4 regions of the Paenibacillus odorifer genome follow, and region 1 is predicted to be linked to each of the others. Evidence: riboswitches for the same ligand, from Rfam matches in the RefSeq annotation. Region 1 holds a riboswitch; each other region holds the start of a gene.
What was found. A riboswitch is a leader RNA that binds a small molecule or an ion and turns the genes downstream of it on or off. The one in region 1 is predicted to bind cobalamin.
Positions count from the first base shown of each region.

Region 2: another riboswitch for cobalamin. It lies ahead of PODO_RS29845 (DUF4430 domain-containing protein); the one in region 1 lies ahead of PODO_RS29890 (RCC1 domain-containing protein).
Region 3: another riboswitch for cobalamin. It lies ahead of PODO_RS03735 (S-layer homology domain-containing protein); the one in region 1 lies ahead of PODO_RS29890 (RCC1 domain-containing protein).
Region 4: another riboswitch for cobalamin. It lies ahead of metE (5-methyltetrahydropteroyltriglutamate--homocysteine S-methyltransferase); the one in region 1 lies ahead of PODO_RS29890 (RCC1 domain-containing protein).

Region 1 covers NZ_CP009428.1:1,574,627-1,577,843, forward strand. The annotation lists gene sigK (RNA polymerase sporulation sigma factor SigK) at 1-160, shown strand, start outside; cobalamin riboswitch at 588-779, shown strand; gene PODO_RS29890 (RCC1 domain-containing protein) at 1,190-3,001, shown strand.
Region 2 covers NZ_CP009428.1:1,034,259-1,037,475, forward strand. The annotation lists gene PODO_RS04380 (GAP1-N2 domain-containing protein) at 1-1,153, shown strand, start outside; cobalamin riboswitch at 1,281-1,483, shown strand; gene PODO_RS29845 (DUF4430 domain-containing protein) at 1,654-3,217, shown strand, end outside.
Region 3 covers NZ_CP009428.1:867,500-870,716, forward strand. The annotation lists gene PODO_RS03730 (cellulase family glycosylhydrolase) at 1-659, opposite strand, end outside; cobalamin riboswitch at 1,002-1,202, shown strand; gene PODO_RS03735 (S-layer homology domain-containing protein) at 1,367-3,217, shown strand, end outside.
Region 4 covers NZ_CP009428.1:4,875,659-4,878,875, forward strand. The annotation lists gene metE (5-methyltetrahydropteroyltriglutamate--homocysteine S-methyltransferase) at 1-1,788, opposite strand, end outside; cobalamin riboswitch at 1,944-2,149, opposite strand; gene PODO_RS21335 (undecaprenyl-diphosphate phosphatase) at 2,249-3,109, opposite strand; gene PODO_RS21340 (DedA family protein) at 3,160-3,217, opposite strand, start outside.

The DNA.
Region 1 (3,217 bases):
AGAAGTTGTGGTGGGTAGGTTTGGGCTGGATACAGGTGGAGAAGAGAGGACACAGAGGGAGATTGCTAAGGAGTTGGGGATCTCGCGGAGTTATGTTTCGAGGATAGAGAAGAGGGCGCTCATGAAGCTTTATCATGAGTTTTATAAGGCGAAGCGGTAGGGTCTTCTAAGTTATGAAAAAATAGAATTCGATAGACAGTAGAGATTTGAAAAGCGACTTTTCTACGGAGAAGTTGTTTTTTTATCGTTAACATGATAGGGAATTTTTCCCTTTGCACTATGGATCATCCCATTGATTAGGAGAGGTTTGATGTTGTGTAGGTAGTCTGCGCAATCTCTACTGTGTCATCATACTGCTACTCCCCCTATTCCACTCTCTATCAATGGTGGAGTGATTTTTGTCTAGTTACTTGCCAATCTGTGATTGGTCCATCCCAAGCGAAGTGAATGACTGCGTTCGGTTTTGTTAAGGTGTGTGTAACTCATGGTTTCATTCTCCCACGCAATGGATGTGGTGGTAACTCCATTATACGAATCTTCCCTAGGTGTTTTTGTCTGTCGCACTTCATAATAATTCATGGTATATTATTCCTGTTAATATTTATGGTGATTGCATAGGAATATCCTATCTAGCTTAAAAGGGGAATGTTGGTGAAATTCCCACGCGGTCCCGCCACTGTGAACGCACATTAAAATTCCATCATTAACTGCTTAATGTTAATGGTGGGTTTTTTAATGAACTGCGAAGCCAGAATGCCTGCCATAAATATACCCAACGAATCCCACGAGGATGGGAAGGAGGTTTTTTTATGTCTATATTCAATAGTGAAACTCTTTTATAGAATTACTTTAATAAAGTACTTGTTACATTGGAAATAATGTTGTTAATAAATTATTAATGGTAAAGGTTCATTTGGAATGAAGTAATTATTAGTTAGTTTCATGTTGTCGATGTATAGATTTCGGACAAAAACAAAAAAAAGTTACGGTTTGATTAAATGAAAGTATCTTTCAATATCTAAGAATTTGTTGATTTTTTTATGAGCTGTTTGGTTTTACACGATCATTTGTATTGTCTGTTTAGTTATTTTGCTGGATCCGAAGTTTATTATCCCAGTCATCCTATCTAGTATCGTAGATAACAACTAATTAACTGGAACTATTTATTAAATGGGAGAGAAAAATAAATATGAAGAAATATTATTCGTTATTAATTATCTTATTTCTTTTAGTTATATCGATTAGTCAGTTATCTTTAGTGAGTGCGGATGGTGTAAATCAACAAAAGGAGTTAATTGCACCTGAGACACAAATAATAAGCATATTGGAGGATTCCTCGTTAAAGGTGAATTTAAAAAACATTATTAGAGAAGGGAATTTTTTTCATTTAATTAGATTAGTAGATTTTGATAGTAATAAGGTGATAAATATAAAGAAATCAATTGAGAGGGATCAACTGATAATTAGTCCACAAATTGAATTGAAAGATGGTCATGATTATACATTACATATTCCTCCTTACTCACTTGAGGATATAAATGGAGAAAAATTAAATGATAGCTACTTCCTGAAGTTTCAAATTGTTAGCAATGAGAGCGCTAAAAAAAAATTATTAATAGAATCTATATCTCAAAATAATAACTCCAAAATCATGTCTTTAAATGAAAGCGCAAAGAGTTTACCCTCTACTTTAACTCGGGGTGTTTTAGAACATGGGGAAATATATGCTGGTATAGATAAAAGTGGTTTTATAGAAAAAAATGGGAATCTATGGTTATGGGGAAGTAATGAAATGGGACAGTTGGGGGACTTTATTACTCCATATAGCAATAAACCAGTTCAGTTGGCTGGAACCGATGTGGTGTCGATGAATAAAGGATTTACTGGTGGAACTTTTAGTTCATATGCTTTGAAAACTGACGGTACAGTGACGGCTTTCGGATTCAATTATTATGGTTTTTTGGGTTTGGGACCTGCTGGAGATCAGACTGATTTTGTTGTCTCTCCAACTCCAATTTCTGGATTATCAAATGTAAATAATATCAGTAGTAGATTTTACCATACCCTCGCTGTTAAATCTAACAGAACAGTGTGGGGATGGGGAGATAATCAACGAGGGCAAGTGGGAGTCGATAGATTAGAACTTATTACAACTCCGGAACAAATTAAAGGTGTTAACGGGGTTGGGAATCTTATGGATATTATTGCTGTTGATGTTGGTGAAATACATTCTATAGCACTTTCGTCAACTGGAACTGTTTATGTTTGGGGAGGCAATAATCATGGTCAGTTAGCAAATGGATCTCTTAATGATGAGAGTTTCCCTAGTAAAGTGCAAATGGGCTCCAGTAATGCTTCTTTGTTAACAGGAGTTAAAGCTATTAGTGCTGGGGACAATTTCAATTTGGTTTTAAAAGAAGATGGAACAGTATGGGGCTGGGGGCAAAATGATAAAGGGCAGCTTGGAGACGGTACTACAGTAGAACGGCGCTATCCAGTCCAAGTCAAGGGCCCAAACGGAGTTGGTTTATTAAATAATGTAATTGCTATTAGCGGTGGAAGTAATTATTCATTAGCACTAAAGTCAGATGGAACAGTATGGAGTTGGGGAGAGAATAGCATGGGCCAACTTGGAGATGGCACAACTTTAGGAAAACTTACTCCTACTCAAGTAAAAGCGATAGGCGGTAAGAGTTTTCTGAATGATGTAATAAAAATAGATGCTGGAAATTCGCATAGTATAGCACTTACTAGCTCTTCATTTATTACGTGGGGGAATAATACAGAGGGTCAATTAGGGAATGACTCATTAATTTCTTATTCAAATATTCCAGTAACAGTTCTACAACCTTCTATTAGGCAGGATTACGAATATATTTATGATTCCGCTAATAGGTTAACAGCTATTATCATTCATAAAGGGAATATCAGCTACCGCCGTGACTTTGTATACGATAGTAATGGTAATTTACTATCTGCAATTACAAAGGAAATAAAGTAGCTGTATAATAGCGTTTCAAAATAATTAGTTTGAAAAGAAAAAATAGAATGTTTTTCGTGATGAGTAATCAAAATGATTTGTGGGGAACTAAATATTCTTTGTTACTCAATCGATGGTCCTCTCAATTTATAATAATAACACTGTTTTTGGAGCGTAGTGTTTTTTTAGGATATGTAAATTTTATTCCGACTACCTCTCCAGAATAACCTTATGCCA
Region 2 (3,217 bases), 540 kb from region 1:
AGAGATTTTTACAGGATTGTCTCCGCAGGAACTAGACGATGTGCAGCTACTGGGTCGTCGTTTGCTAAAAGAGGCGCGTGTTCTGGAACCCTTTGAACGGCTTCCGCTAGCCTTTTACTATACAACTCAGCGTGAAGGGGGTCCGCTGGATTACGATGCGCTTCTGGAGCTGTTAAAGCGTAAATCCGGTTCCGACAAAGAAATCATCTATCGGTTTTTTGCTTGGTCGCAAGGCAATCCTTTATTTACGGTTTCGAATAAAAAGCTGCAACCGGGTTACCGTAAGGCGATTCTGAAGTATTTCCTGAGCAGTGATCGTGAAGCGTTCAAGAATCGGGAATTCCGAAAGAACTATGTCGCGGCAGCTCGGCCTGCTCTGCAAAATGTGTACAATGAAGCCCGCTCCCAACTGGCTTCCCCGCTGGCGCGCTGGATCAGCCGCAGCCGATTTCGACTCTTAATCTCCGGCTCCATTACGGGTATTCTGGTGATTATTGCAATTATCGTATTCAGTATGTTACGCCCGGATGATACGAAGACGGCTCTGCCGGGGACAAGCCCTGAGCCGACCCCTGTTCAGAGTGCAGGTAATGAGCTGCCTCCGGCTTCAGTATACTTGAAGGATCAGAGCGACGAAGGAGATAAGGGGAGCAGCATATTGGTGTTCACCTTCGCAAGTGCAGATGACTGTGTGCAGTTTCAACCGACTGAGATTAGTTTAATGTCTTCGTCTACAGAGATAGATAAAAGCTTTAAGGTCGCTGCTACGAATGGCACTTGTCCAGTGCCGTCAACGGATGGGACGGATGAGGGAAACGCCGCAGCCGATTCAGATGCCGCTGGCACTACTGGAGGAACAGCAGAAGGTGCAGATGCTCCTAACGCAGTAGCTGATGCTTCTCCGTCTCCTACGCCTTCCTCTGATACTGAGGACAGCACTGGGTTGCCTTCCGCAACAGCTGTGACTGAAGGTGAACAACCATCCTATCAGGTTGAGGTTACATTGGAGCCTGGAGCGACAATTCTAGAGAAAAGTATGATCAAGGCCGGAAGATTTACATTGATCGTAGATCCCGACCCTAATTTTCCACCAGCTTCTGATTCAAGTGCTGAACCCTCCCCAACTGCAAGTCCGGAAGGAACAGCCGAATAACAAGCTTTCTGAACAGCAATACCTACCGGCAGGTGGTGTATTGCTGTTCATTTTTTTGCTGCCCATACTAAGCTTTTCTATAGACATGCTATGTATTAATAGATATGATTATGGATGTCAAAATAAGATACTACATACTGGAAAAGGTGCAGACTCTATCAATCTAGTCGTCTGCTTAAAAGGGAAGTCCGGTGCATGAGTCCGGCGTGGTCCCGCCACTGTATGTGCGGAGCGTTTCTTCTATAAGCCACTGCCCTGAAGGTAGGGTGGGAAGGTGAAGAACAGCGATGAAGCATTAGCCAGGAGACCTGCCTTTTTTGTGAGCGTTTCTATTCTTCGTGGGGTAAGAATGTGGAACATATACAGATGGACTATCGGCAGGAAGCAAGCGCCGGAGCCTCGATTTGTAATCTTCCCTGACCGCCCTCCAAAGGGGCGGTCTTTATGTTATGCGTCTTATTCCCAGCAGTACCCATTCTTATACAGAAAGAGGTTAAACAATGAAGAAAATCATGTCTTCCAAGTTTGTAGCACTTGGGCTGGCCTTATTCATGGTCATTTCAATTCTAGGAACATCTCTTGCTCCGGCAGGACAAATATTTGCAGAAGCGAGCGCTGGCTCCGGTCTGGAAGCAACTGCTGCGGAGCGGATTAATGTTGCGGATGCGACTTATGCGGCTGCAGAATATCTCTTGAAAGGTGGCGTGCAATCGGATTGGCAAGCTATTGGATTAGCGCAAGCAGGATATAAGCTGCCAGCCAGTTACCATTCAGAGCTTGAGAAAAAAGTAAAGGATGCAGCTGGCAATTTCGCCAATGTAACCGATTATGCTCGAATCGTGCTCGCAGTGAGAGCGATTGGTGCAGATCCTACTAGCTTTGCTGGTAACGGAACGACTCCTGGCTATAATCTGATTGAGAAAATTTATAATAACAGCAAGCTCAGTGAACAGACGCTAAATAATCCGGTATATGCCTTACTTGCGCTGGATTCTGGTAAATATAATATCCCAAGTGACGCGAAATGGACGGCGGATAAGCTCCTTACGGAGATTCTCTCCAAACAGAATCCGGATGGGGGCTTTGCATTAACCTCGGGCGCAAGTGAGTCTGATATGACAGCGATAACCTTGACGGCTCTGGCGGCACATAAAAATAATCCTGAAGCCTACTTAGCAGGGCTACAAGCCGTAGCTTGGTTATCTGCAGCTCAAGATAGCCATGGGGGTTACGGTGACAGTGCTGAAAGTAGCGCACAAGCAATCCTTGGACTCACATCCTTCGGAGTTGATCCTAGTGGATTAGAATACACCAAAAACAAAGTGGATCTAATGGAGAACCTGCTTAGCTATCGTCTAGCTGATGGTAGCTTCACCCATAGCCGTGGTGGAAGCAGTAATGTTCTGGCGACAGAGCAAGGACTTCAGGCGCTGGTTGCGTATAATTTGCTGTATAAAGGAAGCAACAGTAAGCTATACGATTTTTCCAAATCCTCCGTTCAGAGCTCACTCATCTACGCTCCTGTAACGATTGAGGGACCACGGGCCACGTTGGCACAAGGGTACGCCTATGCTGGCAACGCACTTGGAGCGTTAGAGAAGCTGGCGCTTCAAACGAACTTGCCGATCACGAATCCTTCGGGCAGTTATGTGACTGGCATCGGAAGTATTGCTGCTGGAAGCTTTGGTGGTTATGACGGATGGATGTATGTTGTATCACGTGACGGAAAATGGATTAATCCCGATGTAGGCATGAGTGATTTTGTACTTAAAGATTCAGATCAGGTACTGGTTTATTATGCCGGAGATGACACTAAACTTGTGGATTCCGTTACCCTTTCCAAAGCAAATCTTAAAGAGGGCGATTCTTTTAACGTCATTGTAACTAGTAAGACGTGGAAATGGGACGCTGCTACGAACACTTCCTCTCCTGTAACTGCAAAAGCTGCGGGTGTTCAGGTCCAAATTGGAGCTCAGACGGTAACGACGAATGCTAAAGGTGAGGCCGTATTCTCAGGAAATGTGCCCGCAGGTGACTATACACTGACTGTAACTGGCTACCGCG
Region 3 (3,217 bases), 710 kb from region 1:
TTTTTCCCACCGGATTTCCGCACGATCTGATAGAAGGAGTTATTGAGTTCAGTAAGCATTTGCTCCATTTTTGCTTCGTCTGTGCTTCCACCATCGGTGAACCGAGGCTCATTTATGCTCTCGAACATCAGCTTATCGGATTTGTCCTTAAAGCGATCGGCAATTTGAGTCCAGGCTGCATTATAACGCGCCAGCGTTTCATCGTGTTTTTCTTCCATATGGCTTACCCATAGCCAGGAATCATGATGGACATTAATCATGACATAAAGCTTGGCGTCCAGTGCCCAGCCGACAACTTCTTCCACACGGTCGAGGTAGGCTTTTTCTAGGGTATAGTCTGGTGCCGCACCCATGTGAGTATCCCAGGTCACAGGAATCCGAATACTTTTATAGCCTTGAGCGGCGATCTTTTTAATAAGTTCTTGGGTCACACGAGGATTGCCCCAGGAGGTTTCGTCCTCACCTGTAGCATCTAAAGTATTACCGAGGTTCCATCCGGGCTGCATTTCGTCTACATAGGATTGGATCTTACTCTTTGGCGCTGCCTTAGCTTGTTGCTCATCCTTAGTTGCAGCTGCAGCCATGGATGAGAACAGAGAGAGCAGAAGAGCGGTGACAAGTGTCAATGATAAGAAGGATTTCTGGATTCGCGTAGTCATTGAATTCTCCTTTGTGAGATAAATTTAGGATGCTTGGACCTGGCTTTGACGCTGTACTTGGTGGTTAGATGAACACGAACACCTCCAATGTTATTTTTGTAAACGCTTTCTGAATATACCCTAACATAGAATTCACTCAGCGAGTACCTTACTAATTTGTGGCAAATTCATATAAGAATTAGTGATTTAAATTAATTTTCCCCACAGTTGGATAAAGAAATTATTTAAATATCCCTACTCGTAGAAATTGGTTATTCAATAGGATTATCTCTAGCTGCCCGTTATACAAAAAAGAAATATAACATGACAAAAGCATATATATTAGATATGATGAAGCATGAAAATTTAAAATTAGAAATAGGTGCCAACTATGAATGTTGCGGAAGTACAATCATAGATTGGTTAAATGGAAAGCGGGTGTGAATCCCGCGCGGTCCCGCCGCTGTAAAAGAGGAGTCCTTGCAAAATGCCACTGGGAAACTGGGAAGGCAGCAAGGGTGATGATACTTGAGCCAGAATATCTGCCTTTTTCTGTTACACCATCAAACTCTACGATCGATAGAGAGGTGCTTGAATAGTGTTTGCCAGCTAGTATTGTGGTTCACTATCTTAACCTCTTGACGTTTATGTTGAGTGGTTTTTTTTGTGGTTATAAGAAAGTTTATTCTGTTTTTTATCATAGGTATGAAGGGAAGGGTTATGGAAAAATGAAGAAAAATAAGTTTTTAGCGTGGTTACTCATTGTAGCTGTATTTATCACGACATTCTCTACAAGTGTTATCCCAGCTCAAGCAAATGGAGCAAGCTCTACCCTTAAAGGGTATGTATCTGTATCCGTAGAGAAATTCACCTTAGGCCAAGGGTATATTAAGGAACCTATTAAAGTTCCGATTTATGAAGGCGATAATGGCGCATCTTTAATAACACGTGCGCTAGGAGATGGGAATTATAGACATTTAGGAAATATAGATAGTGGTTTTTATTTATCAGAAGTTAAAGATAGTGGCAGAAGCGAAGTCAATATTCCACAATATATTTTAGATATGATTTCAGCCGATGGGAATACAGTCGGCACTAAAGCAGACCCAGAGTGGTTAAGTCAGTTTGACTACACCTCCATGTCGGGTTGGATGTATGCAGTAAATAATGTGTTTCCTCCGTTTGGGATGACCGATTATAAGCCTCAAGACGGTGACATCATTCGAACTCAGTTCACCACTTATGGCTATGGTTCTGATCTTGGTGGCTGGGGAGAAATCCCCGTTCAACTTGCCAATAAGGATGCTTTAACTGCGGAAATCGCCGAGATTAACAGTGACCCTAATAAAGAAACTATTTTGGACAGACCAGTAGTACAATCGGCAGTTTATCAAGCCTATTCCGTGCTCGAAAATATGGCAAGCTCTCAAATAAGTGTAGATCATGCACTTGTAGGGCTTAACCATGCATTAGACATAGAACCCCCTGTTATTACAGTAAGTGGCATACAAGATAAACAGGAAGTATCCAATAAAGAAATAAGCTTCAAAGTAGCTGTCACAGACAATGTATATAGTGACATCATTCCAGAAGTGAAGCTGAATGGTGTTACTTTATCACCTGCGAATGGGGAGTACAAAGCTTCTCTGAATTCAGGCAGTAATGCAATTACTGTAACGGCTCTTGACGGAGCTGGAAACAAAACAAATGTAACTTATCAAGTTACTTACAAACTGGAAACTACAGTTGCCGTCAAACAACAGTTAGATAAAAGCCTTGCCTATATTCTAAACACTGTAAAGAATCCGTCGTTTGGTACAGGTAGTGGAGAATGGTCGATCCTTTCTCTGGCACGGGCGAACTATACAGTACCTAACGGTTATTACGATCTTTATTACAACAATGTAGCGACGAAAATAGCATCGATCATTAAAGAGGATGGAAAACTCGACGCCAATAAAAGCACAGAGAATTCCAGAGCGATTCTAGGGCTTACCTCTATCGGAAAAGATATCACAAATGTTGCGGGATATGATCTGAGAAAAGCACTCGCTGATTATCAATATATCCAAAAGCAAGGCAATAATGGTCCGATTTTTGCTCTGATTGCGCTAGATAGCCATAACTATGAGATCCCTGTAGTTGATGGAGTTACAGAACAGACCACAAGAGAAAAACTAGTTCAGTATATTTTAGATAAAGAGGTTAAAAAAGGTACAGAAGAAGCTGGTGGCTGGGCATTAGGCGTAACCAAAGCAGATGTCGATATGACTGCGATGGCGATGCAAGCTCTTGCACCTTATTATGCAACCCGAGATGATGTAAAAGCCGCCGTGGATCGGGCCATCCAATGGCTGTCCGATAACCAAAACAATCAAGGCGGATTTACAAGCTGGGGAAGCACTAGCAGCGAAAGTATCTCACAGGTAATTGTAGCCTTAACTGGTGTGGGCGTAGATCCGCACACGGACGCTAGATTTGTTAAAAGTGGAAATTCGCTTATTGATGCACTGCTTAGCTTTGCTGCACCTGAGGGTGGATTTAAGCATATCCTCACAGGCAAAGTGGACAATATGGCA
Region 4 (3,217 bases), 3.3 Mb from region 1:
TTCCAACGCTTTTACTTCATGGCGAAGGGCAAGAGCAATTTGATTGGCTACCTCTTCCCGGCTGAGATCATCACGTACAAATGACCAATTGAGGATAGTAACAGGGCCCGTCAACATTCCTTTAACCGGAAGCTTCGTCAACGATTGTGCATAGACGCTTTCTTTAACAGTCATAGGCTGTATAAATGCAATATCCGCGTAGATCACCGGCGGCTTAACGCAACGGGAACCGTAGGATTGAACCCAGCCATTACTAGTAAACAAGTATCCATCCAGCTTTTCTCCGAAAAACTCCACCATATCTGTACGCTCGAACTCGCCGTGGACCAGAACATCCAGACCTAGCTTTTCTTGGAAGGTAATTGCATCCGCGATCTGCTCACGAACAAATCCATCATAACGCTCCTGATTCCAGACCCCTTTACGCCATTTCAATCTCGCCTGGCGCACTTCGACTGTCTGCGGAAAGCTACCAATTGTAGTGGTTGGCAGAAGTGGAAGCTGCCATTTCTCTTGCTGCACCTTTAAGCGCTCAGCAAAAGGCAGACTGCGTTGGTCTGGTAGAGCTGCAAGTGCAAGCACTTGCTCCGCCACATCCTTACGGCCACGCTCAGGTAGTGCGCGGAACGCTGCAATAGCTTCACGACTAGCGGCCAGCGCTGCTTGAGAAGCTTCTCCTTTATCTGCGACGGCTGCTCCGAGCAGACTAAGCTCTTTAAGCTTCTCATCGGCAAAGGCTAACGCATTCTTAACTGTCGCCTTCAGCTTCACTTCACCTTGAACGGTGACTGGGACATGCAACAGACTGCAAGAAGGCTGAAGAATAAGACGATCAAGCGGCACATGAACGCTGAGCTTTTCTACCAGTTGCAGCTTGGCGTCTAAATCGGAACGCCAAATGTTCCGTCCATCAATAATTCCAGCACCCAGCCATTTGTCCTTCGGCCAGCCAAGACGTTCGATGGAAGCCAGATTCGCTCCACCATCGTGCACAAAGTCAAGACCCAAGCCTTGAACAGGCAACTCTAGCAGTGCCTCCAGCGGCTCAGCAGCTTCAAAATACGTCTGTAAAATAATATTCAAGCCCGGCACGGAGGCGGCAATGTCTGTGTATATCGAGTTAAGCAGTGTTAATTCTTCTTTACTTATGCCTGTAACAATCGCTGGCTCATCGATTTGTACCCAGCTTACCCCTTCTTGCTTCAGTTCCTGTAGCAGTTGAACATAGACTGGAACAAAACGTGCAGCAATCTTGGCGATATCTGCCGCTGCGTAACCTTTGGACAGCTTAAGGAAGGTATACAGACCTAAAAGTACCGGTTTACCTTCAATCCCTGCCTGCGATTTAGCAAAACGATAAGCCGCTAGAGGTTTGTTTTCAGTCAGGCGTGGTGTTTGTGTGCCGATCTCTGGAACGATATAGTGATAGTTCGTATTGAACCATTTGGTCATCTCGCAGGCAGTAGCCTCAGCATTACCACGGGCCATTGCAAAATAAAGATCAAGCCCGATGTCGCCGCCATCATACGCATACCGTGGAGGTACGATTCCAAACATAACAGCCGCATCCAACACATGATCATAAAATGTAAAATCATTTACCGGAATAAGCTCAATTCCTGCTTCTTGCTGGGTCTTCAAATGCTGCAGCTGGATTGCTGCCATTTCGGAGCGGAATTGCTCCTCATTTATTTTCCCCTGCCAGAATGCCTCCAGTGCCTTTTTCCATTCGCGGTTCTTTCCGATTCTCGGATATCCAAGATTGCTTACTTTTACCTTATTCGTCATTTCGATACACTCCCTCTTCAATCTCTTATTTCAAACTCCAAAACTACTTGCTTTCCTATAAAAAAGAGCGCCCTTCCCTAAAAAAGTCAAAGGGAAAGACGCCCATGATATACCCATGGTTAACGTCTAACACCTCCCTATCTTCCGTAGGTGAAGCAGTGCTGTTGAAACAGGCAGGTCTCCTGGCTAGCGGCGTCAACATCTTGAGCAGTCTTCCCAGCAGTAGTAAATTGCCAGTGACCTCTGTTGCTCGAGATTCTTCCGTTACAGTGGCGGGACCGCATCGGCTTCGAACCGAATTTCCCTATTAAGCCTACCGAATTACTATTTTCCGGTCAGCACCTGTCTCCGATATCATTCATCATTTGAGTGTCTTAATCTGATGTCATCATACGTGAAAGCCCCAGCAATCTGCAATAGATTACTGGGGCTTCTGTTATATCGATTCCTTATAACGGACTTAGAAAAATACGAAATATACTACAGCAGCAAGAATTATACGGTATATAGCAAACGGTAAGAGCTTGATACGATTGATCAGTTTTAAGAAGAAACGCATCGATAACAGCGCAAATAGGAAGGCACTAATAAAGCCTGCAATAAAAAACGGCAGCGCGTCCATGGTGAAATATTGCCAGTTCTTCATCAGTGACAACAGACTGGCACCTGCCATGATGGGTACTGCCATAATAAACGTAAAATCAGCAGCGGCACGATGGCTCATCCCGAGGATTACGCCACCAGAAATCGTCGAGCCCGAGCGTGAAAATCCAGGCCATAACGAAAAACACTGTACAAGACCTACACCAAGTGCCTGTTTGTATGTAATCTGATCTACACTCTCAGTTCTGATCTTCTTCGGCCCAAACAGATCCGCAATAATCATTAATATAGCCCCGATCACTAGACCAATTAACACCGTTGAGGTAGAGAATAAATGCTCATCAATATAATCATTAAACAGAACACCTAACACACCTGCAGGCACTAACCCTACCAGAACCTGTGTCAGCTTGAGGTGCCCGCCCTGCTCTAACTGCGGTAGCTTCTCTGTTACAGGGTCCAACTGCTTACGGCTGAAACGCCTTAAGCCCAACAGATCAATGAATCGATTTCTAAAAATCACAACAACCGCTAATATAGAACCCAGTTGAATAACTATTTTGAAGGTATTTGCCGTATATTGTCCAAATAACTCCTGTGATTTCAGCCACATATCATCAACAATAATCATATGACCCGTGGAGGATACTGGAGCAAATTCGGTTAAACCTTCAACAAGCCCCAAAATAATGGCTTTAATAATCGTTAATAGCTCCATGTGTTTCCCTCCTTTTTAATAGTCATTTCTATTATCAGTCCTCCACCCGCTTAGCCCTCAATGTTCATTCTCCGGCTGCGTTTGCGGAAGTACAGAAACCCAAGAATA